3 regions of the Mesorhizobium sp. WSM4848 genome follow, and region 1 is predicted to be linked to each of the others. Evidence: riboswitches for the same ligand, from Rfam matches in the RefSeq annotation. Region 1 holds a riboswitch; each other region holds the start of a gene.
The links. A riboswitch is a leader RNA that binds a small molecule or an ion and turns the genes downstream of it on or off. The one in region 1 is predicted to bind cobalamin.

Region 1 (10,493 bases):
GGTGTCGGCGAGGCGGCGGGTCAGCTCGAATTCGCTCATCGTGCCCGGCAGCACGGTCAATACATCGTCGCCCTGGACGATCGGCGTTCCGGTCGCCGACCAGCAGCCGGACATCGCGGTGACGCCGGGAATGACCTCTGTTGGAAAGCGATGCGCCAGCCTGACATGCAGGTGCATGTAAGAGCCGTAGAACAGCGGGTCGCCCTCCGAGAGCACCGCGACCATCCTGCCGGCGCTGAGATGCTCGGCGACCTTTTCGGCCGACTCTTCGTAGAAATCCGCTATCTGCGACCGGTAATCGCTGTGATCCTTGTCGATTTCGGTGGTTACGGGATAGAGCAGCGGCAACTCGATCAAATCAGGACGAAAATGCGCGCCGACGATTGCGCGCGCATTGCTGTTGTTGCCGCGCTTGGCGAAATGCGCCACCACGTCTGCCTCGGCCAGCGCGCGCACGGCCTTGAGCGTCAGCAGATCGGGGTCGCCGGGACCGGTGCCGACGCCAACAAGCCTGCCTTTTACAATCGCGTTCACAGGCCCGGCCTCGCCAAAGCGTTGAGGGCAGCCGCGGTCATGGCGCTGCCGCCCAGCCTGCCGCGCACGATCGTGTAGGGAACGCCATAGGAATTCTCGGCCAGCGCCTCCTTCGATTCGGCAGCACCGACGAAACCGACCGGCATGCCGATGATAACAGCCGGTTTCGGCGCACCGTCGCGCAGTTTTTCCAGCAGGTAGAAAAGTGCGGTCGGCGCATTGCCGATGGCGACGACCGAACCGGCCATGCGCTCGCCCCACAGGTCGATGGCTGCGGCCGAACGAGTGTTGCCGATTTTTTTCGCTATGTCGGACGTCCGCGGGTCGCGCAGCGTGCAGATCACCTCGTTAGCGGCCGGCAACCGGGCGCGGGTGACGCCGTGCGAGACCATCTCGGCATCGCAGAAGATCGGCGCGCCGGCCGCCAGTGCCGCGCGAGCGGCGGCAACAAAAGCTTGCGAAAAAACAAAGTTCTGCGCGGCCTCGACCTGGCCGCAGGCATGGATCATGCGGATGGCGACATCGGCTTCGGCATCGGAAAAGCGCGACAGGTCGGCCTCGGCGCGAATGATGGCGAAGGAGCGCTCATAGATCGCCGTGCCGTCATGGATGTAGTCGTAGGGGGCTGGCATGTTCATTCCTGTCGGTAGAGTTCGGTGACACCGGCCGCGCCAAGCCTTGTCAGGAAGGCGGCGCTGGTCTCGCCTCGAAATCGTGCTTCGCGGATCGCTGCGGCAATGCGGCCAACGCCGCGCGCGGCGTCATAGCCTGGCCTGTATCCGGCAGGAAGGGCCTTTGCCGTCCCGTCCACGACAAGTCCGGCTCCGTTTTCGCCGCCGACCAGTGTCAGCGCCGCCCGGCCTGGATGGGCGCAGCCCTTGGCACAGCCGGAGATGTGGAGGGTGACGGAGGCATCGAGAAGGTCGCGGTTCTCGGCGGCGATGGTCTCGGCGATGTCGCGCGTGGCGATCCGGCCGGAGGCGCAGGCCGGCGCACCGGGGCAAGCGGCGATTTTCGTGCGCGGGTCGGCAGCGTCGGTAACGAAGCCGAGGGTGGCGGCCGCCTGCTGGAGCGAGTGGCAGGCGGTCGGAGAGAGGCCGATGAAAAGCAGCGCGCGGTGGGGGGCAAGGCGGATTTCGGTTGCGCCGAGGGTGAGGGTGTGTTGCGTGAGGCCGATGAGTTTTTGCGCCGGCATGCTGCCGAAGGGCAGGCCGATGCCGAGAGCGCACCCATCTGTCAGATCGAAAACGCCAATGGGGAAGCGAGCCGGCAAAGGAAGGCGCTCCACGGCGCCCCCCTCTGTCCTGCCGGACATCTCCCCCACTTGGGGGGAGATCGGCAGCTTCGCCGGCGGCTCCCCCTTAGCACCTCCAGCGATTGGCGAAAGCGGAGACGAGGGCGAAATCTCCCCCCTCGTGGGGGAGATGTCCGGCAGGACAGAGGGGGGCGCCGTGGAATGCCAACTTGCGAGAGATATTAACTGCCTCTCCGTCAAATCCCGTGCATGGGCTTCGCGCCCTTTTTCGGCAACCATCCTCAGAATTGCGACGGCGATATCGCAGGCAGCATCTTCCTCGACCATAGCGAGCGGCGCCGCATTTTCCCTGTCGCCAGCAACAGCTAACAGCCAAGCGACGGCCGCGTCGGTTCTGACCGCAGCCAGTCGCACATCGGCCGTCACCACATCCATAGCCAGCTGTCCGCCGCCGTCGACAATGACAGAAACCTTCGGGCCAAGACGCGGCGTTAGCCCGGCTTCTTCGATCGCCGCCCGAATGCGTTCGGCTAATGGGCGCGGGTCAGCAACTTCTTCTGGATCCAGCCCCGCCAGCGGTCCAATCTCCACCGGCACGCCGGTGCGCACGGCGATGCCGAGCGCGTCGACCTCCATTGCCAGCAGCCGGGCGCTGGCCGGCGTCAAGCCGCGGATCTGCAGGCTGCCGCGCGCGGTCACTTCGATGATGCCGTTGCCGTGCCGCAAGGCGGATTCACCGAGACCGATCAAGGACTTCGGCAAGAGTCCTCCAGCGACCGGGTTGAGCCGCACCAGAAGCCCGTCGCCGGTCTGCATCGGCGCGGACAAAGCGGGGCAGGCGCCGCGTCGGGAGAAGACGTTCATGCGGCCACCCCTAGCGCCTGCGCCTCGGCGATCAGTGCGGCGAGATCGTCATCGATGGAATTGCGCAGCGGATGCCAGAGACCGCGCCGCCGCGCCGACAGAAACCGCTCGGCAATCGCCTTCGCGGCCGCCGGATTTTCGCGCAGGATGAAGGCGCGCACCTCGAGATCGCCGAGATAGGCGTCATGCACGGCCTCGATCAGCCTGCCAGGTATGGCATGGGTGGTCTCGGCGAAACCGACGAGACGGTCGACTGTCTCGGCGAATTCCGAGGCACCGCGCGGCCCGTGCCGCATCTGGCCGGCGATGAAGCGCGGGTTGACCGCGCGGGCGCGAACGACCCGAGATACGGCTTCTCCAACCGAGCGCGGCTTCGGCTTTTGCGGATCCGTGGTGTCGAGCACGATGACGTCGGCGTTCTTGCCGAGTGCCGCAAGCGCCGCTGAAAAACCGCCGATGAAGGCGACATCGGCGGAGCCTTCCAAAATATCGCGGCCGGGATCGTCTCCCGTATGGACGAGAAGGTCGGCCTCGGCGACACGGTCCTCAAAAGCGCCTGGCGCTGAAATCCCTTCCCCGTCGGCGCCGCCATAGGCATGCGAGGTGGCGTCGAGATAGGCGCGGCCGATCTCTTCGCGCGCGGCCCAGTCGCCGCTCGACAATAAATCCTCGACGCCGGCGCCGTAGGTGCCGGGCGAGGTGCCGAAAATGCGCGGGCTGACCTTGCCATCCGCGCGGGTTTTTGCAGCGAGCGGGTTTTCCGATGCATCCTCGTCGCGGGCGGCAACGGCGTTGGCGGCCGCATCGATCAGGGCGATCTGGGTCGGGAACATGTCGCGGAACAGGCCTGAAATGCGCCAGGTGACATCGACGCGCGGGCGGCCAAGGGTGGCCGGCGGCAGCACCTCGATGCCGGTGACGCGGCCGGTGGCGGAATCCCATTGCGGCCGGCAGCCCATCAGCGCCAGGCCTTGCGCGATCTCTTCGCCGCCGGTGCGCAGCGAGACCGAGCCCCAGAGGTCGATGACCAGCGAGCGCGGCCAGTCGCCATGCGATTGCATGTAGCTGCGCAAGACCTCGTCGGAGGCCGCCCTGCCGAGATCGAAGGATGTCGGCGTCGGCATGGTGCGTGAATCTGATGTGAACAGGTTGCGGCCGGTCGGCAGCACATCGCGCCGGCCACGCGCCGGCGCGCCGGCAGGACCGGCAGCGACATGGTGGCCGTCGAGGGCGGCGATGAATGCTGACTTCTCGGCCGCCGCACTCTGCTCGTGCAGCGGATCGGTCTCGCCCTCGGCTGAGCGGCCAAAGATGTGAAGGCCGTCCTTGATGGCGAAATCCTTCAGGTCGCAGAGCCAGGCGTCGATGCGGCGCAGCGCTTCGTCGGGCGCGTCGGTTCCGGCGACGCCGGCCTCGGCGGCGAGACCGGTCTTTTCCGCGGTTTCGACGATCAGCCTCGCCAGGCGATCGCGGCGGCGGCGGTCGAGCCCGTCAGCCTGGGCATATTCGTCGACCAGCCGCTCGAGCTGCTGCTGGTTTTCGTCGAGCCCGGCGCCGGTCAGCGGCGGCGGCAAATGGCCGAGGGTGACGGCGGCAATGCGCCGCTTGGCCTGCGCTGCCTCTCCCGGGTTGGAGACGATGAATGGGTAGATGACGGGCAGGGGACCGGTGACGATCTCGGGAAAACAGGTTTCGCTGAGCGCCACGGTCTTGCCGGGCAGCCATTCCAGCGTGCCATGGGCGCCGACATGGACGAGGGCATGGACATCGAGCGCCTTGCGCAGCCACAGGCCAAAGGCGATCAGCGCATGGCGCGGCGGCAAGGTCGGGTCGTGATAGTCGGCGCGGCGGTCGACCGAGCGCCCGCGATCGGGGGCGATCGCCACTGTGATGTTGCCGAAGGTGGCGGCGCGGAAGGGGAAATTTGCCGCGGTAGGCGCTTGAACACCCCCCTCTGTCCTGCCGGACATCTCCCCCTCAAGGGGGGAGATCGGCAGTTCTACCGACGGCTCTTCCTTAACATCCTCGGTAATTGGCGAAAGCAGCGACGACAGCGCAATCTCCCCCCTTGAGGGGGAGATGTCCGGCAGGACAGAGGGGGGTGCCTCGCACCAACCTGTCTCATCTGCCGCATTCCCCCATGCGGCCGTCACGGCAGCGATGGCCGCCGGCGGCAATTCCTTCGAGAAAGTCAGATACTCCTTCAAGGCTAATCCTTGATCGGCCGACTCCAGCATCTCCAGCAACGCGCGCGGGGTTTGCGGAATCCCTTCAACGGCGTAGCCCTGTTCGCTCAGGTCGTGCAGCATCGCCAGCACGCTGGACGGCACGTCGAGGCCGACGGCGTAGCCGGTGCGGCCGGGGGCGCTCGGATAGTCGGGGATCAGGATGGCGAGCTTGCGTTTTTCGCGCGGCGTGCGCTGCAGGCGGATGAAAGCTTCGACACGGTTCGCCACCTGCGCGACGCGGTCCGGCTCCGGTCGGTTGGAGAACGCGCGGAAAGCCAATGCCGGATCGACCTCGCTTTCGCCCTTGAAGGAAACGGCGCCGGCAAGGATGCGGCCGTCGAGTTCAGGCAGGACGACATGCATGGCAAGATCGGCGGGCGCCAGGCCGCGCTGGTTGTCTTGCCAGATGTCACGGGGTGTCGTCGCGACGATGACCTGGAAGACAGGAACGCCGGCGCGGTCGAACAGGGTTTCGACGCCGGACTCGGCGCCCGAGGCGAACGCCGTGGCGGTGATGATGGCGGCCGGCTTCAGCGTGGCAAGCGCGGTTTCGACAAAGGCGAGCGAGGCCGGGTCCTTGAGGCTGGAGACGAAGATCGGCACGGGGGCCATGCCGCGCTGCCGCAGCGCTTCAAACAGCGCATCGATCGGAGCGATATCGGCGGCGAGCAGCATCGAACGGTAGAAGAGAATGGGCACGACGTCCCCCTCCCCCTCGAGGGGAGGGTGGCCCGCAGGGCCGGGTGGGGTCGTTGCGGCAGTGCTCGACGTTTTTTGCTGTTGGCGCACTTCACAGGCGACCCCACCCCCGGCCTGCGGCCGGACCCTCCCCTCGAGGGGGAGGGAGACGTCGCCGCGTCCGGGTTCATAAAAGCCCGCCTTCGGCACGACAACCGGCTCCACGACCGCCGCGTCCTGTCCCGCCAGCCGCGCCAGCCTCTGCACCAGCGCCGTCATATTTGCCGGGCCGCCTTCACGAAAATAGCCCAGCAGAGCGTCGAGCTCTTCGCGCGGCAGCGTCGAGTATTCGATCAGCCGCAAATCCTCGTCGTGACTCTCGCCGGGCAGCAGCGCCAGTTTTATGCCGTGCGCGCGGGCGGCCGAGGCGAGTTGGTCGCAGCCGTAGCGCCACCAGTCGTAGCCGCCGAGGATGCGAACCAGAATAACCCTGGCGTGCCGGGCGACGCTGTCGATCCAGAGATCGACGGACATCGGGTGGCGCAGATCGCGCAAAGCCGCCAGCCGCATCGAGGGCAGGCGATCCGCATCTGCCTGCCACGCCGCCGCCAGCCCGGCCAGATCGCTGTCGGTGAAGGACAGCGCCACGACATCCGCAGGCGTCTGCCTGAGATCGACAGGCTCGGCGAGATCGTCGAGCGAGGCGGATGTGGTGGTGAGGATGTGCATCGCGGCTCGTGCCTGAGGTCAGCCGGCGAGGATACGCTCGATGGCCGGGCGGTTCAGCCCTTTCAGACCGATGACGACGAGGCGCGAGCGGCGGTCGTCTTCATCAGTCCAGGCGCGGTCGTAATAGTGATTGACGCGCGGCCCGACAGCCTGCAGCAACAGCCGCATCGGCTTGCCGCCGACCTCGACGAAGCCTTTTACGCGCAGCACGTTTTCGTCCTCCGCCGCCGTGGCGACACGCAAGGCCAGTTCATCGGGATTGGCGATCGAGGGAATATCGATGACGAACGAGTCGAAATCGTCATGCTCGTGATCGAGCTCGTCGTCGTGGTGGGTCTTGCGGTTCTCGATGTCGTCCTCGACGGCAAGGCCGAGGCCGAGCAGCACGGACGGATCGACCTTGCCCTGTGAGGCCGGCACGATCGTGACCGCGCGGGCGGCGTGTTTGCCGATGACGGCATTGGCGCGGGCCGAGCCGGCGGCGTCCATCAGGTCGCTCTTCGACAATATGATCAGGTCGGCGCAGGCGAGCTGGTCCTCGAACACCTCCTCGACCGGATCGTCGTGGTCGAGCGTCTCGTCCTGCGCGCGCTGCGCCTGCAGGGCGTCCATGTCGTTGGCAACACGGCCTTCGGCCAGCGCCGGTCCGTCGACCACGGCAATGACGCCGTCGACCGTCACCCGGCTCTTCACCGTCGGCCACTGGAAGGCCTGGACCAGCGGCTTGGGCAGGGCCAGCCCGGAGGTTTCGATCAGGATATGGTCGACCCTCGGCGTCAGCGACAGGATCTGGTCGAGCGCCGGGACAAAATCGTCGGCGACGGTGCAGCAGATGCAGCCATTGGCCAGTTCGACGATGTTTTCCTCAGGGCAGGTGTCGATGCCGCATCCCTTCAGAATCTCGCCGTCGATGCCGATGTCGCCGAACTCGTTGACGATGATGGCCAGCCGCTTGCCGCCGGCGTTTTCGAGCAGATGGCGGATCAGCGTCGTCTTGCCGGCGCCGAGGAAGCCGGTGACGACGGTGCAGGGCACGCGCGAGAAATTAGCGGACGACTCTGGAGCGGTCATTTCTAATCCTTCAAAAGGTCGAGGGGAGGGATGCGGGCAACGAGGCCGCGCTTCAGGCAATCGGGGCGGCCGCGCCATGGGATGAGGCCGTCGGTCGAAGTGGCGAAGAGTTTTGCGCCGGTGATGAGATCGGCGCCGCTGGTCGTGGTCAGGTCGCCAAAGACATAGCTCCAGCAGCCGTCGCGCAGGATAGCGGCGCTGAGGCGGCGCTTGCAGTTGCCAAGGCATTCGACGGTGCGGATACGGATGTTTTCGCCAGAGGCGGCGCGGCGCGTGTCTTCGGCCAACAATTCGCCGGCGCGAGGATGGCCGTCGGAGCCGGTCTCGTCACGGCAGGAGGCGCAGACGACCACGGTGACACCGGCCAAAGCGTCATTATCGCGGGATAATAAATCCGCTGTCTCAGCCAAAAAACTGCTGTCGCGTTCCAAATCAGGCTCCTTGCCCGGAAAACCCGCCAGGCGATCGGATTCTTATGTCCTAGACGGCAGGTCTCCTGGCTCGCGGATCATCGCCTTGGTGCCGCCTTCCCGGGATTTTCCCAGTGGTTTTCGGCCTTGGCTCGTCGCTTACAGTTGCGGGGACAGCCGCGGATTTGAAATCGAGATTTCGCACCGCATTCCCTCTTGGCTCCTCCCTTTGCCGAGAGGAGACCGTCTGAAGCGGATTTAGGCTTGTGGAGGCAGTCGTGTCAACGCACGTCTACGACGCGGCAATGTCGGCAAGCGGTTGGCCCAAATCCCCCGCAGGCGTCACCTCGAGGCATTCGAGGCCGAGCCAACCCTGCATCAGCTTCAATTCCTCAAAAAGTTCGGCGGCGGTTTGCGGCGGCGCGCCGGGCTCGGCATAGGCGGCATGGACGCGCAGCACGCCGGCGGGGCGGTCAGCCCTAAGGTCGATGCGCGCCACGATCTTTTCGCCGAGCAGGAACGGCAGCACATAATAGCCGTATTGGCGCTTTTCGGCAGGGGTGTAGATCTCGATGCGATAGCGGAAGTCGAACAGTCTTTCCGTGCGCGCCCGCTCGAAGACGACGGGATCGAACGGAGCGAGCAAGGCGCGCGCCTCGATCTTGCGCGGAAAACGGGCGTCCTTGTGAAGATAGGCCGGCTTGCCCAAGCCTTCGACGGTCACCGGCAAAAGATCACCGGCGTCGACCAGTTCCTCGATGCGGCCCTTGATATCAGCGGGAGAGAGGCGGAAATAGTCGCGCAGGTCGCCTGCTGTCGCGACGCCGTGGGCGCGGGCTGAGATGCGCAGCAATTCGCGGTGCGCATCCTCAGGCGAGGGCACCGGCAGGGCAAGTATCGCCGGCGGCAGCACGCGCTCCGGTAGATCATAGAGCCGCTCGAAGCCGCGACGCGACGCCGTGGTGATGCGGCCGGCCCAGAACAGCCATTCGAAAGCGTGCTTGGCGTCGCTCCAGCCCCACCAGCCGCCCGAGCCTTTCTGGTCTCCTTTCTGGCCTCCCAGGGCGGAAGCGGCGATCGGACCGCGTTCGACGACCTCGCGATAAATGTCTTCAATATAGGCGGCGCGCTCGCGGCCCCACTTGGCCAGCCCGTTATACATTTCCTCGCCGCGCTCGGCCCGTTGCATGCGCCAGCGCATCAGCGGATAGGTTTCGACCGGCAGAAAGGAGGCTTCGTGCGCCCAATACTCGAAGACTTTGCGCTTTCGCGTCACGGCGGCGTTGTCGAGCAGGGCGAGCGGGTAGGGGCCAAGCCGCGAATAGAGCGGCATGTAATGGGCACGCACCACCGCGCTGACGGAATCGATCTGCAGCAGGCCGGTGCGGCCAAGCACACGGGCCAGATGACGGCGGTCAGGCGTGCTGCTGGGGCGAGGATCGGCAAACCCCTGTGCGGCAAGCGCGATGCGCCGGGCCATGGCGAGCGAGATTTTTTCCTTCATGCAGACGGCACTCTGTCGGCGTTCGACCAAAGGTGGGAGCGATGATTCCGCACCATGCTAGCAGGGTTTTGGCGGCATCTATGTCAGGAGAGAAAAGTGGAGTAAAAAGCGAAGGAAATCAAACAGGAGCGGATCGGACCAGTTTATCCGGATATGCCGTCCGGCACCCATGTTTTGAACAAGGTTTGACTTGCTTCGCCGAAAGCCCTGCGCTAACCCTCGCCGCCTTGCAGCATAGAGCCTCCTAAAACGGTTCAGTGGTTAAACTGTCACGCTTCCGCAAGTGGGTCCGGTGCTGTAATCAGAGTGGATTGGCCGCCAACGGAAAGCTGCAGCATGAACGCATTGTTGAGTTCGTACCTGCCCATCGTCCTGTTTATCGGCGTGGCGCTTGTCGTCGGCCTGGCGCTGCTTGCCGCACCCTTTCTGGTGGCCTACCGCAATCCCGATCCGGAAAAGCTTTCCGCCTATGAATGCGGCTTCAACTCGTTCGATGATGCCCGCATGAAGTTCGACATCCGCTTCTACCTGGTGTCGATCCTGTTTATCATCTTCGATCTGGAAGTGGCTTTCCTGTTTCCGTGGGCAGTGTCCTTCGGCCAGATCGGCATGCTCGGTTTCTGGTCGATGATGGTGTTTTTGGCGGTGCTGACCATCGGCTTTGCCTATGAATGGAAGAAAGGAGCGCTGGAATGGGATTGAGCGACAATTCCGGCACGCTCGTCGCGCCGAAGCCAAAAGGCATTCTCGACCCCAGCACCGGAAAACCGGTGGGGGCGAATGATCCCTTCTTCCTCGAGATCAACAACGAGCTTGCCGACAAGGGCTTTCTCGTCACCTCGACCGAGGCGCTGATCACCTGGGCGCGCAGCGGCTCGCTGATGTTCATGACCTTCGGTCTTGCCTGCTGCGCGGTCGAGATGATCCACACCTCGATGCCGCGCTATGACTCGGAGAGGTTCGGTGTCGCGCCTCGCGCGTCGCCGCGCCAGTCGGACATCATGATCGTCGCCGGCACGCTGACCAACAAGATGGCGCCGGCGCTGCGCAAGGTTTATGACCAGATGCCGGAGCCGCGCTACGTCATCTCGATGGGCTCCTGCGCCAATGGCGGCGGCTATTACCACTATTCCTATTCGGTGGTGCGCGGCTGCGATCGCGTCGTGCCGGTCGACATCTATGTGCCTGGCTGTCCGCCAAGTGCGGAAGCGCTGCTCTAC
Region 2 (10,493 bases), on a different contig from region 1:
CGTATAGGTCCGCATCAACGGGCCCTCGGTGGTCGGCAGTTCCAGCGTCACGAACTGCCCCGGTCTGTAACGGAACCAGGTCTGGTTGTCGGAGCGGAAGGTGAAGGTCTTCACCTCAGGCGCCTCGTCGCTGACGCCGATGACTTCCAGCACCTGGAGCCTGTCGTTCCAGGGCGCCATCTCGTCGAGATGGCGATAGAGGCCAAGGTCCGTCATTGCATTCATCCCCTTGACCTCGCTCAGGCGACGCTGCGCAGCGCCGGCCGCCCAGCCTCGGCAAGGCGCGGCCCGATGAAGGAGGCGTACCATTCGACGAACTGGATGACGCCGCCCTCATGCAGTTCCGAATAGGGGCCGGGCTCATAGGCCGGCGACAGGATGCCGAAGGCGTTTTCCTCAACGATGCGACGGTCCTGATCGTTGGTTTCGGTCCAGACATGGGTAAGCTCGGCGAGGTCGTAGTCGACGCCTTCGACCGCGTCCTTATGGACAAGCCATTTGGTGGTGACGGCCGTTTCCGTGGCGCTGATCGGCAGCACGCGGAAGGTGACGGCATGATCGCCGAGGATGTGGTTCCAGGTCGTCGGATAGTGATAGAGCAGCAGCGAGCCGATACGGTCGGTCGAAACGCTGTCGGAAAGGTCCTTCTTCACCGCGCGTCTGCCCGTCATCGTATAGCTGACGGCGTCGCGCAGCAGCGGCGCGCGGGTGGCGCGATACTGCCCGGCCGGATCGATGCGGAATTTGCTCGGCAAGCCCGCCGCCTCGCATTTCGCCCAGTGGGCGAGCATCTCCGGATCGCTGTCGGCGCCCTGCACGCCGGTGACGGTCGGCGCTTCCGGGAATGTCTTGCAGAGTTCCGGATGGTTGCCGGCGCAATGGTAGCACTCGCGGTTATTCTCCCAGACGAGCTTCCAGTTGCCCTTCTCGACGATGGTCGATTCGAAGGCGATTTTTGCCTCGCGCAGCCGGTGCGGCAGGAGGTAAGGCTCGATCATGGCGCGCATCGGCGCGAAGTCCGCCGGCTCGTTGGCCAGGCAGATGAAGATGTAGCCGCCAACGCTTTCGCAAGCCACCGGCTTCAGGCCGAACTGGCTCTTGTCGAAGCCGTCCGCCATATGGCGAGCAAACAAGAGCCGGCCGTCCAGCTCGTAGGTCCACTGGTGGTAGGGGCAGACCAGCTTCGCCGCAGTGCCCTTGTCGGCATTGCAGACACGGCTGCCGCGATGGCGGCAGGAATTGTGGAAGGCATTGATCTTGCCTTGCTGGTCGCGGGCCAGCACGAGCGGGTAGTCGCCGATCTGGGCGGTGATGTAGCTGCCAGGTTTCGGCAACTCGCAATCGTGGCCGATGAACAGCCAGTCGCTATACCAGATCAGCTCCATGTCGAGCTTGAAGAAATCTGGATCGGTGTAGAAGGGCTGCTCGAGCGAATAGCCTTGCCTGCGGCCGTGCAAGAGCCTCAGCATGTCGTTGCGCGCGTCCATGTCCTGTCCTCGTGTAAAGGACTGAACTGGTGGTGATGGAGGGAGGACCGCTTGCACGCCGGCGACATGCATCATCCACCTCTTGACCGCCCACCGCGATCAGTCGAGTCTAGAAATCTCGGGCTGGTTTCCGGGCTCTGGAGTGTCCTTGCGGACTCATCGCGACACCTTCCCAGGCTTGTGGCCCAGTGGTCTCCCGTTGCGACTTGAACTCCACCACCGTTGCGGGGGCAGCGCCGGGTTCTGACCGGCTTCCCAATTCTCCGCTTCGTCGTCACCAAGCGGCACCTGAGATGGCGTGATCTAATCATGACGGCCGGCTGACTGCCGGCATGAAAGCGACATCGTATTCATGCGGCGCGACACGGCCGGCGAAACCTGCAGGTTTATATCTGCAGGGCTGAAACCCCACTTTGTCGGAGGCCATTGTCGGCTGCCGTGACATCGAATCCGACCCGCGGCAGAGATCAGGAAGGTTAACAGTTTACAAAAGTGACTATTAGTCGCTTCTAAAATCGAACCGAACGGTTCGTTTCTGTTGACAATGCGTGCAGCACGCTGTGAACGCAGGTCCGCCAATCCGTCAAATCATGAACGGCTAACTTGCCATAAATCGTTGAAAAGAAAACAGAAAATCATTGAAGTAAATGTCTCTGGTACAATTTCAAGGTGTAGATTCTTGGTCCACACGGAACAACTTCGTGATTGGAATCCGCCGAATGGCCTTCCCACATCGGGGCTGTCCGAACGACGCGCATCCTCCCAAGACACGCCGCTAGACGGACGGAAGACTAAGATACTGGAGTACTAAAATGAAAAAGATTGCTCTTGCTGCCGTCGCCGTTCTGGCCACCGGCAGCGCCTTTGCCGGCAGCGACCATTATGGGTCCAACGCCGCCAACCAGCCGACTGCTGCGGTTGACAGCTCCTACACGGCCTCTGTCCAGACGCCGGCTCACGCTGAAAAGCAGCCCGTTCTCCAGGGCTCCGACCGCAACCTTTTCGGCAACAATTAACAGCCGATCCCAACAGCAAAGTGGCGGTCCGCCGCTCGGGCTTTGAGGAACTCAGGAGTACTAGAAATGAAGAAGATCATTCTTGCCACCGCCGCCATTGTGGCCATCTCCGGCAGCGCTTTTGCCGGTAGTGACAACTTTGGATCGAATGGCGCCAACCAGCCGGCCGCTGCGGTCGATAGCAACTCGTACACGGCTTCGATTCGGAATTCGGCTTCGGCGCAGAATCCGGTTCCGGCTGACGAGAAACCCGTCAACGGCAGCGACCGTAACCTGTTCGGCAACAACTAACAGTTCGTTCCAACGGCAGCCGCGGCATTTTCCCGCCGCGCTGGTGCTACGGTACGCAATAACGGCTCGCCGGTCTACACGCGCTGAACTCGTCGGGCGACGTACAGAAGTCCGCCCCGCAGGGCAGCGACCGGAACGCACAAGAGCGGCGGGCTTTTGCCCGCCGCTCTCGTTTGTGGGTCACCAAACATCCATCAGTTCGGCTGCCGCTCTCAGGCTGCCTTTGCTTCCGCTTTGTGGAGCGTGAATGAATGTCCGTCGGCATCGAAAATATGCAGGTCGCCGGCATCGGCATTCAACCGCAGCGCAGCGCCGCGCTTGACCTCCACGTTGCCTGGCAGCTTGGTCACCAGCGGCAGGTCGGCGCGGCCGATGTCGACATAGACGAGCTGGACCTCGCCGAGCTGCTCGACATAATCCACCGTTCCCTCGAAAAGATAATCCGCGCCGGTGGCGATCATCAGATCCTCCGGCCGCACGCCGAAGCTCACCGAAGCGCCCGTCGCCGAGGCCGGCGTGGCGATCGGCACCGTCGCCTTGCGGCCTCCGACATGGCTGACGATGGTCGGGTTGCCTGATTTGTCGATCGTCGCCGGCAGGATGTTCATGGCCGGCGAGCCGATGAATTGCGCGACGAACAGATTGCCGGGTTTCTTGTAGAGCTCCATCGGCGTGCCGACCTGCTCGATATGGCCCTCCTTGAGCACCACGATGCGGTCGGCCAGCGTCATCGCCTCGACCTGGTCGTGGGTGACGTAAATCATCGTTGTAGCAGGCATCGACTCCTTGAGCTTGGCGATCTCGATGCGGGTTGCGACGCGCAGTGCCGCGTCGAGGTTCGACAGCGGCTCGTCGAACAGGAAGACCTTGGGATTGCGCACGATGGCGCGGCCGATGGCGACGCGCTGGCGCTGGCCGCCCGACATCGCCTTGGGCAACCGGTCGAGATATTTGGTCAGCTGCAGGATTTCCGCCGCCTGGCGCACCCGCTTGTCGATCTCGGCCTTGCTCTCCTTGCCGATCTTCATCGAGAACGCCATGTTGTCGTAGACGGTCATGTGTGGATAGAGCGCATAGGACTGGAACACCATGGCGATGCCGCGCTTCGACGGCGGCACGTCGTTCACCACCTCGCCGTCGATTTTGAGCTCGCCGGAGGTGATTTCCTCAAGCCCGGCGATCGACCGCAGCAAGGTCGACTTGCCACAGCCCGAAGGGCCGACGAAGACGATGAACTCGCCCGACTTTATGTCGAGGTCGATGCCGTGGAGAATGTTGAGATTGCCGTATGATTTCTTCACTTGCCTTAGCGTGACATCGGCCATGGGTTCCCTCCAGTGAATTGCAAACTCAATCGATACGCCCGAACCAGGCGCCGTAGCCGTCGAGGCGGATAAAACCGGCGTCAGTCTGTCCCGAAAACCCGTGCCCCGGCAAGGGCTGCAGCGAGCGTCCGCCGAGATCGACTTCGGCCGGTCGGCTGCCGAGATTGAAGGCGCAGACGATCTGCTCATTGCCCTCGCGGCGCGTGAAGGCGACCGTATCGCCCTGGCTTTCGATGAACTCGATGTCGCCCTTGGCCAGCGCCGGATGCAGACGGCGGAAAGCGAGAAAGCGCCGGTAGTGTTCGAGCAGCGAACTGTCGTCGCCCTGCTGCACATCGACGGCCTGCGAAAGGTGCTTGGCAGGCACTGGCAGCCAGGGCTTTGCCGTGGAGAAGCCGCCATTGCTGTCGGCGCCATTCCAGACCATCGGCGTGCGGCAGCCGTCGCGGCCCTTGAATTCCGGCCAGAACCGGATGCCGTAGGGGTCCTGCAGGTCTTCGAATTGCAGCTCGGCCTCGCCGAGCCCAAGCTCCTCGCCCTGATAGATGCAGACCGAGCCGCGCAGCGACATCAGCAGCGCCGAGATCACCTTGAGATAAGCGGACTGGTCGGCCTCGCCGCCCGCCCAGCGCGAGGCAGTGCGCATCACGTCGTGGTTGGAGAAGGCCCAGCACGACCAGCCGTCGCTGGCGACCTTGCCAAAGGCTTCCAGCACCGAACGCACCTTTGCCGCGCTGATCTTTTCGGGCGCCAGGAAGTCGAACGAATAGCACATGTGCACGCGCTTGCTGCCGGCGGTATAGGCCGCCACCACCTCCAGTCCGCGCTGCGAATCGCCGACTTCGCCAACCGCCGCCGTCGCCGGATATTCGTCGAGCAGGGCGCGGAAGCGTTCGAGGAAGCCGAGGTTTTCGGGGCGGCTCTTGTCGTAGAGATGGTCCTGGTAGTTGTAGGGGTTGACGGAAGGAGCGGTCTGGTCGTTGCGCTGTTCGGGCGGCAGCGGCGGATTGTCCTCGAGGCCCTGGCTGTGGAAGTAGAAATTGATGGTGTCGAGGCGGAAACCGTCGACGCCGCGCTCCAGCCAGAAGCGGGTGACATCGAGCAGCGCGTCCTGGACCGCGCGGCTGTGGAAGTTGAGATCGGGCTGCTCGGCCAGGAAATTATGCAAATAATATTGCTGGCGGCTGGTGTCCCACTGCCAGGCCGAACCGCCGAAGATCGACAGCCAGTTGTTGGGTGGCGTGCCGTCGGGCCTGGCGTCGGCCCAGACATACCAGTCCGCCTTTGGGTTGGTGCGGCTCGAGCGGCTTTCCTTAAACCACGGATGGATGTCTGCCGTATGCGACAGCACCTCGTCGATCATCACCTTGAGCCCGAGCCTGTGCGCCTCGGCGGTCAGGGCGTCGAAATCGGCCAGCGTGCCGAACATCGGATCGACGTCGCAATAGTCGGATACGTCATAGCCGAAATCCTTCATCGGCGACTTGAAGAACGGCGAGATCCAGATGGCATCGACGCCGAGCGCCGCGATATAGGGCAGCCTGCCGATAATGCCCCTGAGGTCGCCGATGCCGTCGCCGTTCGAGTCTTGATAGCTGCGCGGATAGATCTGGTAGATCACGGCACCTCGCCACCAGTCGCGGTCGACGGCGAAGTCGGGGCTCAACGTCGCTTTCACAGCGGATTGCATGATCTCAACCTCCCTTCACCGAGCCGGCGAGCAGCCCGCGGACGAAATAGCGCTGCAGCGAGAAGAACACGATCAGCGGCACGACAATGGTGATGAAGGCCGATGTCGTCAGGATCTCCCAGTCGCCGCCGCGCGAGCCGAGCAACGCGTTGAGCTTGGCGGTCAGCACGATCTGGTCGCCCTCGGTGCCGAGGAAAACCATCGCGACCAGCAGGTCGTTCCACACCCACAGGAACTGGAAGATGGCGAAGGAGGCCAGCACCGGGAACGACAGCGGCAGCACGATCTTGACGAAGATCTCGAAATCGCTGGCGCCGTCGATGCGCGCCGATTCCATGATTTCGCGTGGCAGGCCGGCAATGTAGCTTCTCAGCAGATAGATGGCGAAGGGCAGGCCGAAGCCGGTATGCGCCAGCCAGATGCCGAGATAGGTTTTCGACGGCACGCCGAAGAAGCTGCCGACGCCGTTGTAGAGTTTTAGCAGCGGGATCAGCGACATCTGCAGCGGCACGACCAGGAGCCCGATGATCACTGCGATGAGCAACGCCCGGCCGGGAAAGCGCATCCAGGCCAGCGCATAGGCGGCGAATGCCGCGATCAGGATCGGGATGACCGTCGCCGGAATGGTGACGGTCAGCGAATTCATGAAGGAGCGGCCGATGCCCTCCGAAAACAGCACCGTATTGTAATTGTCGGTGGTGAATTTCGGTGCCGCCGACGAGGCGTAGTAGACGCGCTGGCCGCGCTTGCCCTCGAACGGCTTGGTCGAGGTCATGACGAAACTGCCGTCGGCGTTGAGCTGCAAGGTCTCGCCGTCGCCGAGATCGGCTGTCGTGCCGGCGGGATATTGCGTCGGCGCCGACGACTTGACGCCGAAGGCGCTGATGTCGCGGGCCGGATCGTCGCCGAAGATGTTGCCCTCGAGGACGAACTTGCCGTCCTTCTCGACTTGCGCCGAGGCAGGTGGCAGCCGGCCCGCTTCCGTCTGCGTCGAACTGGCGAACGAGTTCCACCAGCCCGAGGCGATGATCTGGTCCTTGTCGCGCAGCGACGAGACGAGAATGCCGAGTGTCGGGATCGTCCAGATCGCGACGAAGATGAAGACCGCGATATGGACGCCGAAACGGCTGGCAAAGGACTTTCCGGTCGACGCGGCCATCTCAATGTCCTCCCGTCTCTTTGTTGGCCTGGCGGATGTTCCAGACCATGATCGGAATGACTGCGATCATGATGATGATGGCGATGGTGGCGCCGCGGCCGAAATCGCCGCCGCCGCGGAACATCCAGTCGAACATCAGATTGGCCAGAACCTGGCTGTTCCATTGGCCGTTGGTCATGGTCAGCACGATGTCGAAAACCTTCAGCACCAGGATGGTGATGGTGGTCCAGACGACGGCAATCGTGCCCCAGATCTGCGGCACCATGATCTTCCAGAAGATCTGAAACGGATTGGCGCCGTCGATGACGGCCGCCTCCAGCGTCTCTTCGGGAATCCCCCGCAAGGCAGAGGACAGGATGACCATGGCAAAGCCGGTCTGGATCCAGATCAGGATGATCATCAGGAAGAAATTGTTCCAGAACGGCAGCGATATCCAGACCTGCGGCTGGCCGCCGGAATATTGGATGATGGCGTTGAGCAGGCCGATCTGCGTCTGGCCCGCGCCACGATACTCGTAGATGAATTTCCAGATGACGCTGGCGCCGACGAAGGAGATGGCCAGCGGCAGGAAGATCAGGCTCTTGGCGATGGTGCCCCACCAGATCTTGTCGGTGAGGACGGCGATGATCAGCCCGAGGAAGGTGCAGGCGGCGGGCACCACCGCCAGCCAGATGATGTTGTTGAGGATGGAGTTGCGGAACTCGCGATCGCCGAACGCCCATTCATAGTTGGTGAAGCCGACGAAATTGGTGCCGCCGCGATCGAGGAACGACAGTCTGAGCGTCTCCACGACCGGGTAGATCAGGTAGATGGTAAGGATGATCATGGCCGGGCCGACGAACAGCCACGGCCGGATCAGCCCCTGCCGGCGCAGATTGTCGATGGCCGCAGCACCTGCGACGCCGCGCGACGGGAAGATGATGTCCACCAGTTTGTTGGCGCCCCAGAAATAGGCGACGCAGCCGCCGACGCCGATGATGATGACTGTTATGGCCGAGAAAATCTGAGCCGCCACGGGTCCCTCCCTCTGCGCATGATCCGCCAGTCGAGAATGGCTTTGGCGACGCGATCACAGGCCGATTCAGTTATTTGGAACGCGACCGGATGCAAGGCAGGGTTTTGCTCTTGCTGGTCGCGCGTCATGCCGGAATGTGCTCATAAAAATGCTGCGGCGCGGGCCGCCGGTCGGATCCGGGCCACTGGGGCCCGGATCCATGCAGGATCGTAGTCCGCAGTTCAGCCGGGACGCCTACTTGATCGCGTCCCAGCTCTTCTGGATATCGGTGGCGACATCCTGGGCGGACTTGCCGCCGACGAGATCGATCATACCGGTCCAGAAAGCGCCGGCGCCGATCTTGCCCGGCATCAGGTCGGACCCGTCGAAGCGGAAGGTCGAGGCCTCGGCAAGGATTTCGCCCTGCTTCTTCAGCGCGTCGCTGGCATAGGCGTCCTTGTTGACCGATTTGAACGGCGTCACGAAGCCGCCCTGGGCCATCCAGATCTCATGGGCGAGCGGCATCTTCAGGAATTCGATGAACGCGCGGGCACTCTTGCTGTCCTTGGTGATCATGGCCAGCGTGCCGGCGCCGAGCACCGGGGTGCCGAGGTCGGGCTTGGCAGCGTAAGGTGGGTAGTAGAAGAAGTCGGCGTCCTGGCCGATCTCGGTGCCTTCCGGAAAGAAGGTCGGGATGAACGACGCCTGGTGGTGCAAATAGCATTTCGGCGGCACCGAGAACAGGCCCTTCGGGCTATCGCGAAAATCGGTCGCCGCCACCGCCTTGGCGCCGCCATCGACCATCTTGTCGTCGGTCGCGATCTTGCCGAAAATGTCGATGGCGTTGACCACCGCGGGGTCGTTGAACGGAATCTCGTTCTTCACCCACTTATCGTAGGTCTCGGGCGTCTGGGTGCGCAGCATGATGTCCTCGACCCAGTCGGTCGCCGGCCAGCCGGTGGCGCCGCCCGACCCGAGCCCGATGCACCAAGGCGTGCCGCCGTCGGCGATGATCTGCTTTTCGAGCTCGGCGAGCTCTTCCTGCGTCTTCGGCACCTCGTAGTCGGCTTCCTCGAAATTGTCCGGCGAGTACCAGACCAGCGATTTCACGTCGGCCTTGTAGGGGAAGGCGAAGAAGCCCGGCTTGCCATCCTTGTCCTTGAAGGTACCGAGATCGACCCATGACTGGCCGGCGCCGTAATTGTCCTTGATCCAGCTGGCGGTGTCATCGCCGAGCGGCGTCAGCAGGCCCTTGGACGCCAGGTCCTGGATCAGGCCCGGCTGCGGCAGCACGGCGATGTTGGGCGGGCTGCCGGCCTGCGTGTCGATGACGATCTGCTGTTCGTAATTTTCCGACGAGGAGTATTTGACCTCGGCGCCGGTGGCTTCCGAGAAATAGTCGAGAACGGTGCGGATGAGGCCCTCGTCCTCGCCGCGCCATGGCCCGAAGATCGACAGCGTCTCGCCCTTGAGGTCGACCTTCTTGAGTTCTTCGTAGTTCGCCCAGTTGAAGCGGGGGTCTTCGCCCGGCTTGAACTTCAGTTCGGCTTGCGCCGGTGCGCCCAGGGCGAGCGCGACAGAAGTGGCGCCCAGCAGAAGCATTTTCCTCATCGGTATTCCCTCCCAGTGGTGACAAACATGGGACGGAACCTCCATTCCGTCCGCCGACGCCGCAAGACTGTGACTCACTCGGAAAGGAACCGCAACCTTTCGAACAGTCATCCAAAGCGCTTTGGGTTTCTCGATCACGCCATCGAATCGATCAGGAGTCAAGAGGGTGAAGGGTTAATCGATTTAATGCGCTGGCATTAAGGAGTAACAAAGTGCACTGCAGCACCATTTTGGGCACTGCAACAGCAAATTTTGCTTCAAACCGGTTAAAAAGGGTGCTTATGGTCTTGGCATTCGGCAGCACTACCCGCGGCGGGGGCGAGCGATCCATAGTTAAAGCGCTTTGAGGCTTGGAGGCCTCCGGTGAACCTCAAACAGCTTTCCCACATGCTGGCGCTTTCGCAGACGACGGTAAGCCGCGCGCTGAACGGCTACCCGGAAGTCAACGAGGAAACGCGCCGTCGGGTGATCGACGCCGCCAAGCGCCACGGCTACCGTCCTAACCCTAGCGCGCGTCGGCTGGCTACCGGCAAGACCGGGATGATCGGTTATGTCTTGCCGACCGGGGCGGCCGTCGACATCGACCCGCATTTTGTCGAATTCCTCTCCGGTCTCGGCGACTACGCCCGTTCGCACGAACTCGACCTGGTGCTGTCCCCGGCCGATGCCGACGACCAGGAGACGACCTATCGGCGTATCGTCGCCAACCGGCAGGTCGACGCCGTCTACATCTCCTCGCCGAGGCCGGCCGACCGGCGGGTGGCGCTGGTCAGCACGCTCGGCATTCCCTTCATCGTCCATGGCCGCAGCGAAGGGCTCGATTTCGACTACCCTTTCACCGACATCGACAATGAGGGCGCCTTCCACGAGGCGGCACGGCTGCTCGTCCAACTCGGTCACCGGCGGCTGGCGCTGATCAA
Region 3 (10,493 bases), on a different contig from region 1:
CGGGTACGCGTGCAACGAGACCGAAACGTTGATGCCGTTGCCAATCCAACTTGCTCACGATTTGATAAAAAAACAGGCAGAGGTGCGCCAAACCGGACGCCTTGGCTGGCTTCGCCCGGACGTTAAATCTCAAGTTTCCGTCCGGTATGAGGGTTTGCGCCCGGTAGCGCTTGATACCATAGTCCTGTCGACGCAGCATGACGAGGAGGTCTCACAAGCCACGGTGCGCGAAGGCGTCATTGAGGAGATCATAAGGCCGGTCTTGCCTCACGACGATCTGGATACGACGAGGATAAGGTTCCTGGTCAATCCAACAGGCCGGTTCGTGGTCGGTGGGCCGCGCGGCGATTGCGGGCTTACCGGCCGCAAGATCATCGTCGATTCCTACGGCGGCATGGGGCGTCACGGCGGCGGTGCCTTTTCGGGCAAGGACCCGTCCAAGGTTGATCGGTCGGCCGCCTATGCGGCGCGGTACGTCGCAAAAAACGTCGTTGCCAGCGGACTTGCGGAGGTGTGCGAGGTTCAGCTTGCTTATGCGATCGGTGTGGCCGCGCCGGTCTCTGTCCTCGTCAATACATTCGGAACCGCAAAGATTGATGAAAAAAGAATCGAGCGCGCCGTCCTTGAGCTTTTCGATCTCCGACCGAAAGGCATCATCAAGGCGCTTGATCTCTTACGGCCGATTTACCGCAAGACCGCGACATACGGACACTTCGGCCGCGAAGAGCCGGAGTTCACCTGGGAAAAGACGGACAGAGCTGACGACCTGTTGCGTGAGGCAGGACCGGCAGCTGCGTGATGCACGGGTATTGGATACGTCGGCATAGGGCGACCCATTCCACACTCGCCAAAACAGGCCGGCCCCGGCGTGGCAAGAAGCCGGCTCGGGTTTTTGGCGGAGATTTTGATGTCGGATTATGACGTGCTTTGCATCGGCAATGCCATTGTCGACATCATCGCCCAGTGCGACGAGGAATTTCTCGAGACCAACGGCATCATCAAGGGCGCGATGAACCTCATCGACACACAACGCGCCGAACTGCTCTACAGCCGCATGGGCCCGGCGATCGAGGCCTCTGGCGGCAGCGCCGGCAACACGGCAGCGGGCGTCGCTAGCTTCGGCGGTCGCGCCGCCTTCTTCGGCAAGGTCTCGAACGACACGCTCGGCGAAATTTACGCCCACGACATCCATGCGCAGGGCGTCGCCTTCGACACCAGGCCGCTCAAGGGCAACCCGCCGACGGCGCGCTCGATGATCTTCGTCACTCCCGACGGCGAGCGCTCGATGAACACCTATCTCGGCGCCTGCGTCGAGCTCGGGCCGGAGGATGTCGAGGCCGACAAGGCCTCTGGCGCCAAGGTCACCTATTTCGAAGGCTATCTGTGGGACCCGCCGCGCGCCAAGGAAGCGATCCGGCAGACGGCGAAGCTGGCGCACGCGGCAGGCCGCGAAGTCTCCATGACATTGTCGGATTCGTTCTGCGTCGACCGCTACCGCGACGAATTCCTCGACCTGATGCGTTCGGGCATGGTCGACATCGTCTTTGCCAACAGCCACGAGATCAAGTCGCTCTACCAGACATCGTCATTCGACGAGGCGCTGGCGCAGATCCGCAAGGATTGCCGCATCGCCGCCGTGACCCGCTCTGAAAAAGGTTCGATAATCGTGCGCGGCGGCGAAACGGTGGTGATCAAGGCGACCGCAATCAAGGAACTGGTCGACACGACAGGCGCCGGCGATCTCTATGCCGCCGGCTTCCTGCATGGCTACACGCAAGGCCGCGACCTGCAGACCTGCGGCGACCTTGGCTCACTGGCGGCCGGATTGGTGATCCAGCAGATCGGCCCCAGGCCGCGGCAGAATTTGCGCCGCGAGGCTGAGCAGGCGGGATTGTTGTAGGGCGGTGTTTCAGCGAGGTGCTGCCAGCGCCCTTTGTGAGGCTGTCCAGACAAGCGCGTACACATTGAAATGTCGCGTGCCCGTCCGTGAAGGATGGCGGTTTTCTCCAAATTTCAATTTTGCAGGCTCAGGAACGTTGTCGCACTTCGGCCAGTACTGCCGCCGATCATGATGGCCAAAACGTGTTTTTGACGAAGTCGTTTTTGAGCCGGGATCGTGTCACCGGCAGATTGCCCGAGCGGCGAGGCACAATCCCGGAGAGTGGCGCAAATGGCTCAGCTCTACCCGCGACCTGCGACTTGGGAACACGCCGCAGGTGAACGGTTCACATAAACACATAAACATTTCTTTATACCGCATTGACCACAAAGCGGGCTGCTGCGATTGTCCGCGTGTCGTGGTTCTCCGCAAGGCGTTGCCGTAGCGGAGCTAAGAGGGAAGCCGGTGCAATGCCGGCGCTGCCCCCGCAACTGTAAGCGGCGAGCCAAACCCATCAATGTCACTGGGGCGAACTGCCCCGGGAAGACGGGGCAGAGGCTGTGACCCGCGAGCCAGGAGACCTGCCACGGTAAACAACGTCCACGGGCGGGGTGTCTGGTGGCCGCGGCAGCTCGGCGTTTATGCCGGCCTGCTAGCGCCTTCCTTGTCCCCGCCGCAACCATCGGGGTATGGAATGAATGTCTCCCAGCAAGTTCCCATAGCAACGCTTGGCATGCCGCGTATCGGTCGCCGGCGAGAACTGAAATTCGCGCTCGAAAGCTACTGGTCCGGAAAATCTTCTGCTGCCAACCTTCTGTCGACGGCGAAGGCACTCCGTGCCGCCAGCTGGAGCGAGCAGCACGACCGCGGCGTGTCGAAAATCCCGTCGAACGATTTCTCACTTTATGACCATGTGCTCGACACCGCAGCAATGGTCGGCGCCGTGCCATCCCGTTACGGCTGGACGGGCGGCGAGGTCCCGCTCGACATCTATTTCGCGATGGCGCGCGGGACGCAAGGCGATACTGCGGGTTGCGTTCACGCCAGTCACGGGCATGCAGTTCAGGGCCAGCGCGTAACCGCGATGGAAATGACCAAATGGTTCGACACGAACTACCACTACATCGTGCCGGAGCTGGGCGACGATCAGACATTCGCCCTCTCGTCGACGAAACCAGTCGATCACTTTCTGGAGGCAAAAGAGCTCGGCATCCATACACGCCCGGTCATCCTTGGACCGGTCACCTTCCTCAAGCTGGCGAAGTCTCCCGACCAGTGTTTCAATCCCATTGCGCTCCTGCCGCGGCTGCTGCCCGTCTACGAGCAACTCCTGCGGAGGCTGGAGCTCTCGGGGGCCGACTGGGTGCAGATTGATGAGCCGGCGCTTGTGCTCGACCTTAGCCCGAACGAACGAGCTGCCTTCGAATTCACCTACGGCCAGCTGTCGAAAGCCGCGCCCAAGTTGAAAATTATGCTGGCTACCTATTTCGGGCCGCTGGGAGACAATCTCGAGACCGCGCTTTCGCTGGGCCTGGCGGGCCTGCATCTCGACCTCGTGCGCGCTCCCGAGCAGTTGGAGACGGTTGGTCAGCTCGCACCGAAGGATCTGGTGCTCTCACTTGGCCTGATCGACGGCCGCAACGTCTTGCGCGCGAACCTGACTGCCATTCTCGACCGCATAAAGCCGGTCGTTGCCGGTTGGCCGCTGGACCGCGTCGAAATTGCGCCTTCCTGCTCGATGCTTCATGTGCCGATGGACCTGCGGATGGAGACCGCGCTTGATGTAGACGTCCGTTCGTGGCTGGCATTCGCCGCCCAGAAGACTGAAGAGCTGCTCGTGCTGGCCCAAGCCTTGTCCGAAGGCAGGGAGGCCGTAGCAGGCGCGCTGAAGGCTTCTGAAGAGGCGGCCGCCGCGCGCGCAATGTCGACAAAGGTCCATGATCCGCTCGTCCACGGGCGCGTTAGCAGCATTGACGGCGCCATGAAGCAACGAAAGAGCGCATTTGCCAAGCGCTCGAGAGTCCAGGCTGACACGCTCGCCCTGCCGCCGTTCCCGACGACGACCATCGGGTCCTTCCCGCAACGCCCGAGGTGCGCAGGGCGCGCTCCGCCCATGCGAAGGGCCGGCTGAGCTATATCGACTACCAGGCCTTCCTGAAGAAGGAGACCGAGGCGGCGGTCCGTTGGCAGGAGGAGATCGGGTTGGACGTGCTGGTACATGGCGAGTTTGAACGCAACGACATGGTGCAGCATTTCGGCGAGCAGTTGTCCGGCCTCGCCTTCACCCAGCATGGCTGGGTGCAAAGTTACGGCTCCCGGCTCGTGCGCCCTCCCATCATCTTCGGCGACGTCTCGCGGCCCAATCCGATGACGGTCTTCTGGTGGCAATTTGCCCAGTCGCTGACGAAAAAGCCGGTGAAGGGCATGCTCACTGGCCCAGTGACGGTTCTTAACTGGTCTTTTGTTCGCGACGACGTACTCCGCGCCGAGGCATGCCGCCAGATCGCACTCGCCATCCGTGATGAAGTGGCCGACCTCGAAAGAGCTGACGCAAGGGTGATCCAGATCGATGAGGCCGCGTTTCGCGAAGGCTTGCCCCTGCGGAAGTCCGATTGGAAACATTATCTCGGCTGGGCTGTCGAATGCTTCCGGCTCGCCTCGACGGGTGTAGAGGACGCGACCCAAATTCACACCCACATGTGTTATTCGGAGTTCAATGAGATCATCGACTCGATCGCTGAACTGGACGCGGACGTGATTTCAATCGAGACGTCGCGCTCCAAAATGGAACTGCTGGACGCCTTCACCAAGTCCAAATATCCGAACGAAATCGGTCCCGGCGTCTACGATATTCACTCACCGCGTGTCCCGGAGATCGGCGAGATTTTGCATCTCGCCCAACTTGCTCGCGAGCGACTGTCGGACGGCCAACTGTGGGTGAATCCGGACTGTGGCCTCAAAACAAGGAAATGGGAGGAGGTCCGCCCTGCCCTCATCAACATGGTCGCTGCAGCATGCGCATTGCGGGAGAAAGTGCAGGCGTAGGCCGCTGGGCCACTGTGACCGGCAAACATGTGGCGGGCTTCGCGGATAATTCAAACAAAGGACGACATCGAAAAGCCGCGCACAGGTCGGTGGACGCGTGCGAGTCCCCACCCTTGTCGTCCAGCCGAAGGTCCGCTCGACGGCCCAGCGGCGGGGCAGGATCTGGAAGCGCTTCCGGTCCGAAGGACGGATGATTTCGATCACGAAATGGGGGAAGGCGGCTTTGTCCATGAACTTCAGCCTCTCACACAGCCAGCGGTCAACAGACACTTCACCGAGGGGCGAACGCTTGCGGATGCCGCCTGTGCACCGGCACCATCGAGATATCGGCGGCGAGATCGACCATCGAGAGCATCGGTATCGAGGGAATGCATGTGGCGGACATCGACAAAATAGCCATACCGCCCAGCCGCAAGCTGCGACCATTCCTCATCGCTTGAATTGAAACTTGGCTGCGTCTGGCATGGCGATTGCTCCGCTTCTGCTGAGGTTCGCTGAAAACAGAGTTTTTCAAGCGCACGGGTCGCGGTGAAGTGTTGCGCGACACAAAGGCAGCCGCCAACATTACGATCGATCCAAGGATCTCAGGGTGTGCTTCCGAGCCTACCTTTCTGTTGTTTAGGCTACCGGAGGAGCGGCGAGGAGTAGAACCAACCAAGGTGTAAGGAGCATCTGATGTCGAACATGATGAAGGCGCTGGTCAAGGCCAAGGCCGAGCCGGGCATCTGGATGGAAGAGGTGCCGGTGCCGGAAATCGGCCCGAACGACGTTCTGATCAAGATCAAGAAGACCGCGATCTGCGGCACCGACGTCCACATCTACAATTGGGACCAGTGGGCGCAGAAGACCGTGCCGGTGCCGATGGTGACCGGCCACGAATTCGTCGGCACTGTCGCCGACTTCGGCGCCGCGGTCACCGAATACAAGGTCGGCCAGCGCGTGTCGGGCGAAGGCCACATCGTCTGCGGCCATTGCCGCAACTGCCGGGCGGGCAGGGGGCATCTGTGCCGCAACACGCTCGGCGTCGGCGTCAACCGGCCGGGCGCCTTCGGTGAATTTTTGGCGATCCCGCAGCACAACGTCGTGCCGATCCCCGACGACGTGCCCGACGAGATCGCCGCAATCTTCGATCCCCTGGGCAATGCGGTTCACACCGCACTGTCCTTTGATCTGGTCGGCGAGGACGTGCTGGTCACCGGCGCCGGGCCGATCGGCATCATGGCTGCGCTGGTGGCGCAGTGCGTCGGCGCGCGAAAAGTGGTCATCACCGACATCAACCCGGTGCGGCTGGCGCTGGCGAAAAAACTCGGCGTCCAGCATGTGGTCGACGCGTCGAAGGAAAAGCTGCGCGATGTCATGCCGGCGCTCGGCATGACCGAAGGTTTTGACGTCGGCCTCGAAATGTCGGGTGCGGCACCCGCCTTCCGCGACATGATCGACGCCATGAACAATGGCGGCAAGATCGCCATTCTCGGTATCGCCCCGACCGGCTTCGAGATCGACTGGAACAAGGTCATCTTCAAGATGCTGCATCTCAAGGGCATCTATGGCCGCGAGATGTTCGAAACCTGGTACAAGATGATCGCGCTGGTGCAGGGCCCCCTCGATGTCAGCGGCCTGATCACGCACCGCATCGGCATTGATGATTTTCAGGCCGGCTTCGATGCGACGAGGAGCGGCAGCTCGGGCAAGGTGGTGATGGACTGGCAGGGCGATTGGCCGATGTGACTTTGCGGAGGTACTGACGGGACGCCACCCTGGCTGCCGTCGATCTCCGCGCGAGGGGCATCGCTGTGCAAAAGCAGTGGCTCCTCCCCCGACGTGCGCCGCTCAATCGTCGGCGACGTATCGCGGCCAAATCGGCGACGCTCGTGGCAATTCGCCCAGATCGGGCAAGGAAATGCTCACAGGCCCGCCGCGATCGTCTGCTTTCCCACTGGCTAGGATCGAGGCCGAGGTGTTGTGGGCGTTTCAGTCGGTAAGATGGGATATGTGATCTCCGGTCGTTTTCCGGTCAGCGAATGAAGGAAGGCAACGATCCTATCGATTTCGATTTGCGTTAGCTGTTCGCCAAGCTGGGTGGTGCCCATGATAGCGACGGCCTCTCTCAGGTCCCAGACCTTGCCCGAATGAAAGTATGGCGCGGTGATTGCTACGTTGCGCAGCGGCGGCACGCGGAAAACATAGGAATCCTCTGGTACATTGGTGACGGCAAATCGTCCCTTGTCGTTCTCCGGCAGAACGTCGGCGCTAGGCCTCTCAACGAGGCCGAATGGATAATAGCCTTCACCACCAATATTGACACCGGAATGGCAGGACGAGCAGCCCTTTTCGATAAAAAGGGCCAGGCCCTGTTTCTCTTTGGGACCGATGGCGGTCTCATCGCCATTGAGGAAGGCGTCGAAGGGGGCCGGCGTGACCAGTGTCGTCTCATAGTCTGCGAGTGCATTGGCTACGTTTTCGAAGGTGATGGGATCGGCTTCATCCGGGAAAGCTGAATGGAACCACTCCACATATTGCGGCATCGATCTGAACGTCTCGACCACTCGATGCGATGTGTTGGCCATTTCGACACCGGCCTGTATCGGCCCTTTGGCCTGAGCTTTCAGGTCTTCGGCGCGACCGTCCCAGAACTGCGATTTGTTGAAGACAGAGTTAAACACCGTCGGCGCGTTGCGCTGCCCCTTCTGCCAACCATGGCCAATCGAAGTTTCATGATTGTCGTCGCCCCCGGTGGCCAGGTTGTGGCACGAGTTGCAGGAGAAAACGCCTGAGGACGAGAGGCGTGGATCGAAGAACAGTGCCTTGCCGAGGGCAATCTTCTCCGGCGTGCTCGGGTTGTTGGCGAGCGCCGGCGTGAATGGCAAGGGCTTGAAGGTGGCCAGTGCCGTTTCTCTGAGGTCTGGCGGAATGGACTGCGCAGCAAAAGCTGTGGCTGCCACAAGCACAACAGCCACCGCAGGCAATAGAATTTTCATAAATGGAGTCCTTACGATGTGCACGGAAACCATTCTCCACATGCGGCTTGCGAACGCCCTGCGCTAGATCAGCGGATCGAGGGAATCGTGCCTGCCGACCAAGCCAATCGAGCGGCGGAAACAGTAACTGCGGTGTATCCATCGCCCGACGGCGGATTCCATTGGTGGGCGCGCGCAATCGCTGTTTGTTCGCCTGAGGCTTTGGTCGGTTCGGTGGCCTATCGCCACATGCTGCCGCAACGCCAACCTGTTTCATACGCGCAAGGTTTTCTGCCCCCTGCGAGTGCACGGCTCATGGTGCTTTACAAGCTTTCTGCGTCTTCCTTTTGCAATTCAAACGGACGAGATCGGAACGGAAAGGCGAACACTGGCGTAGTTATGGGACAGCGACTACCAGGCAGATCAGTGTCACGACCGCGTGATGTGGTGCTATAGACCTCAATCCTGGACGAGCAACGAACAATCCTGTCGTGACATTTGTTGCTTTCACCGGAAATCACCACTAGAAGCGACGCTCCGCAGACCAATCCACCGGAGAGTTTCATGCCAGAAGAAGACTTCAAAAACATCGACAACCTCATCCAGCTTACCACAGATGTTGTCTCAGCCTATGTTTCCAACAATCCCGTTCCGGTGGGGGACCTTTCAGCCCTGATCGGCCAAGTGCACGAAGCTTTGAAGGGCACGGCGGCCGGTCGCGTCCCGGCACAAGAGCCGACGGTGTTGACGCCGGCGGTCCCGATCAGAAAATCGGTGACGCCGGACTACATTGTCTCCCTTGAGGATGGGAAGAAATTCAAATCGCTAAAGCGTCATCTGTCGACCCATTACGGGCTGAGCCCTAATGAATATCGCGCCAAATGGGGTCTGCCGGCGGACTATCCCATGGTCGCGCCGAACTACGCGGCTGCGCGCTCTGCCCTGGCCAAGACAATGGGACTCGGCCGCAAACCGAAAGAGCCTGAAGTCTCGGCGCCGGAGAAGCGGTCCAGAAAGAAGGTACCAGCGTGACTTCCTCATCCAGACCCGCTGTGGGGCTGGCGGCTCGATCGGCATGATGTGAGCGAAACATCGAAAGGCGGGATCAAATCCCGCCTTTTCCTTGCACGGTGTGATTACACGGCGCGAAGCGGAATGGAATTGACATAGCGCAGAGACACAGGAGATCGCAGGGGTAAAAGGAGGACAGTTATCAGCTTGGGAGGGAAACTGTTGCAGACTTCTATCCTGAAAAAACATCGCGAGGCTCTCCTGCCTTGGTACACCATCTATCCGACTGTGCCGGAGTTCTCCGCAGCGGTCGGCGCCGAAAGCTATGAGGAATGGCTACGAGGTCTGCCGGCTGACGATCCGGTGTCGCTCTATCTCCACATTCCGTTCTGCCGATCGATTTGCTGGTATTGCGGCTTTCCGACCACGATTGCCCGCAATCAGGGTCCGATCCTCGACTATGTGGCCGTTCTGCGTGACGAGATCCGTTTGGTCTCGGAGCAAGTGCAGCAGAGGCTCGTCGTGAACGACGTGCATTTCGGCGGTGGAACCCCGACCCTGATCGGGGCAGCGGAATTCTTGGCCATGATCGAACTCCTGCGCCGCCGCTTCGCGTTCAGGGAGCCCGCTACGATCGCCGTCGAAATTGACCCGCGCACGTTCACGCGCGAGATCGCCGAGGCACTGGGAGCAGCCAATGTGAGCCGCGCGAGTCTCGGGGTGCAGAGTTTTGATCCAATTGTTCAAAAAGCCATCAACCGGGTCCAGAGCGAGGCGCAGACGGCCGCTGCCGTCGAAGAGCTGCGCCGGCATGGAGTAAGCGGCATCAACGTCGATCTCATGTTCGGTCTCCCGAATCAGACGGTAGAGTCCTGCGTCCAGACTGCGGCGGCAACCGTCGCCATGCGTCCCAACCGGCTTGCGGTGTTCGGCTACGCGCATATTCCATCGGTGATCAAGAATCAGCGCCTGATCGAGAAGACTGCGCTGCCGGACAGCGTCGCCCGCGCCGAACAGGCTGCGGCCGTGGCAGATACGCTGGTTGCGGCTGGCTACCAAGAGATCGGCCTCGACCATTTCGCCTTGCCGGACGACGAACTTACGCTGGCGCAGACCCGCGGTCGGCTACGGCGTAACTCGCTGGGTTACTCGGCCGACACCTGCAAAACCGTGATCGGTTTCGGCGCGTCGGCTATCGGGCGGGTCGGCGATGGTTACGTCCAGAACGACGTGACACACGAGTCCTACAGCCGGCACATAGCACGTGGCCGTCTGGCAACGTCAAAAGGCTACCGGCTCACAGACGAAGACCGCGTGCGAGCCGCAATCATCGAGCGGCTGATGTGCGATTTGGAGGCCGATGTGCCGGCAATCTGTGCGGCTTATGGGTTCGATCCAATCCGCTTTCTCGATTCAACTGAACGCCTGGCGAAGCTGGCCGAGGACGGGGTAGTGGACATCGAAAACGGTCTCATCCGGGTGCGGCAGGAGCATCGCTTCGTGATTCGCGCTGTTGCTGCCGCATTCGATGCTTTTCTCGACCGGGTTGTCCCATAAGCACAGCCAAGCAGCGTGAGGGGCGCCAAAGCGATAAGCTCGTG

Region 2: linked by a shared signal. The riboswitch ahead of AC0L16_RS12380 (aromatic ring-hydroxylating oxygenase subunit alpha) and the one ahead of AC0L16_RS03590 (DUF1636 family protein) in region 1 are both predicted to bind cobalamin.
Region 3: linked by a shared signal. The riboswitch ahead of metE (5-methyltetrahydropteroyltriglutamate--homocysteine S-methyltransferase) and the one ahead of AC0L16_RS03590 (DUF1636 family protein) in region 1 are both predicted to bind cobalamin.

The regions. Positions count from the first base shown of each region.
Region 1 is NZ_JBVVPX010000002.1:245,285-255,777, forward strand. Features, by position in the region: gene AC0L16_RS03565 (precorrin-2 C(20)-methyltransferase) at 1-534, opposite strand, end outside; gene AC0L16_RS03570 (precorrin-8X methylmutase) at 531-1,172, opposite strand; gene cobG (precorrin-3B synthase) at 1,169-2,653, opposite strand; gene AC0L16_RS03580 (cobaltochelatase subunit CobN) at 2,650-6,288, opposite strand; gene cobW (cobalamin biosynthesis protein CobW) at 6,307-7,359, opposite strand; gene AC0L16_RS03590 (DUF1636 family protein) at 7,362-7,790, opposite strand; cobalamin riboswitch at 7,829-8,032, opposite strand; gene AC0L16_RS03595 (winged helix-turn-helix domain-containing protein) at 8,062-9,273, opposite strand; gene AC0L16_RS03600 (NADH-quinone oxidoreductase subunit A) at 9,610-9,975, shown strand; gene AC0L16_RS03605 (NuoB/complex I 20 kDa subunit family protein) at 9,966-10,493, shown strand, end outside.
Region 2 is NZ_JBVVPX010000010.1:117,312-127,804, forward strand. Features, by position in the region: gene AC0L16_RS12375 (FAD-binding oxidoreductase) at 1-216, opposite strand, end outside; gene AC0L16_RS12380 (aromatic ring-hydroxylating oxygenase subunit alpha) at 240-1,487, opposite strand; cobalamin riboswitch at 1,592-1,794, opposite strand; gene AC0L16_RS12385 (DUF680 domain-containing protein) at 2,300-2,503, shown strand; gene AC0L16_RS12390 (DUF680 domain-containing protein) at 2,570-2,794, shown strand; gene AC0L16_RS12395 (ABC transporter ATP-binding protein) at 3,007-4,119, opposite strand; gene bglA (beta-galactosidase BglA) at 4,145-5,809, opposite strand; gene AC0L16_RS12405 (carbohydrate ABC transporter permease) at 5,814-6,968, opposite strand; gene AC0L16_RS12410 (carbohydrate ABC transporter permease) at 6,970-7,983, opposite strand; gene AC0L16_RS12415 (ABC transporter substrate-binding protein) at 8,218-9,573, opposite strand; gene AC0L16_RS12420 (substrate-binding domain-containing protein) at 9,937-10,493, shown strand, end outside.
Region 3 is NZ_JBVVPX010000037.1:54,151-64,643, forward strand. Features, by position in the region: gene metK (methionine adenosyltransferase) at 1-799, shown strand, start outside; gene AC0L16_RS27245 (adenosine kinase) at 908-1,900, shown strand; cobalamin riboswitch at 2,282-2,482, shown strand; partial or broken gene metE (5-methyltetrahydropteroyltriglutamate--homocysteine S-methyltransferase) at 2,598-4,924, shown strand; partial or broken gene AC0L16_RS27255 (IS5/IS1182 family transposase) at 5,036-5,125, opposite strand; gene AC0L16_RS27260 (hypothetical protein) at 5,196-5,489, opposite strand; gene tdh (L-threonine 3-dehydrogenase) at 5,600-6,652, shown strand; gene AC0L16_RS27270 (cytochrome-c peroxidase) at 6,865-7,902, opposite strand; gene AC0L16_RS27275 (Ros/MucR family transcriptional regulator) at 8,446-8,913, shown strand; gene hemN (oxygen-independent coproporphyrinogen III oxidase) at 9,115-10,449, shown strand.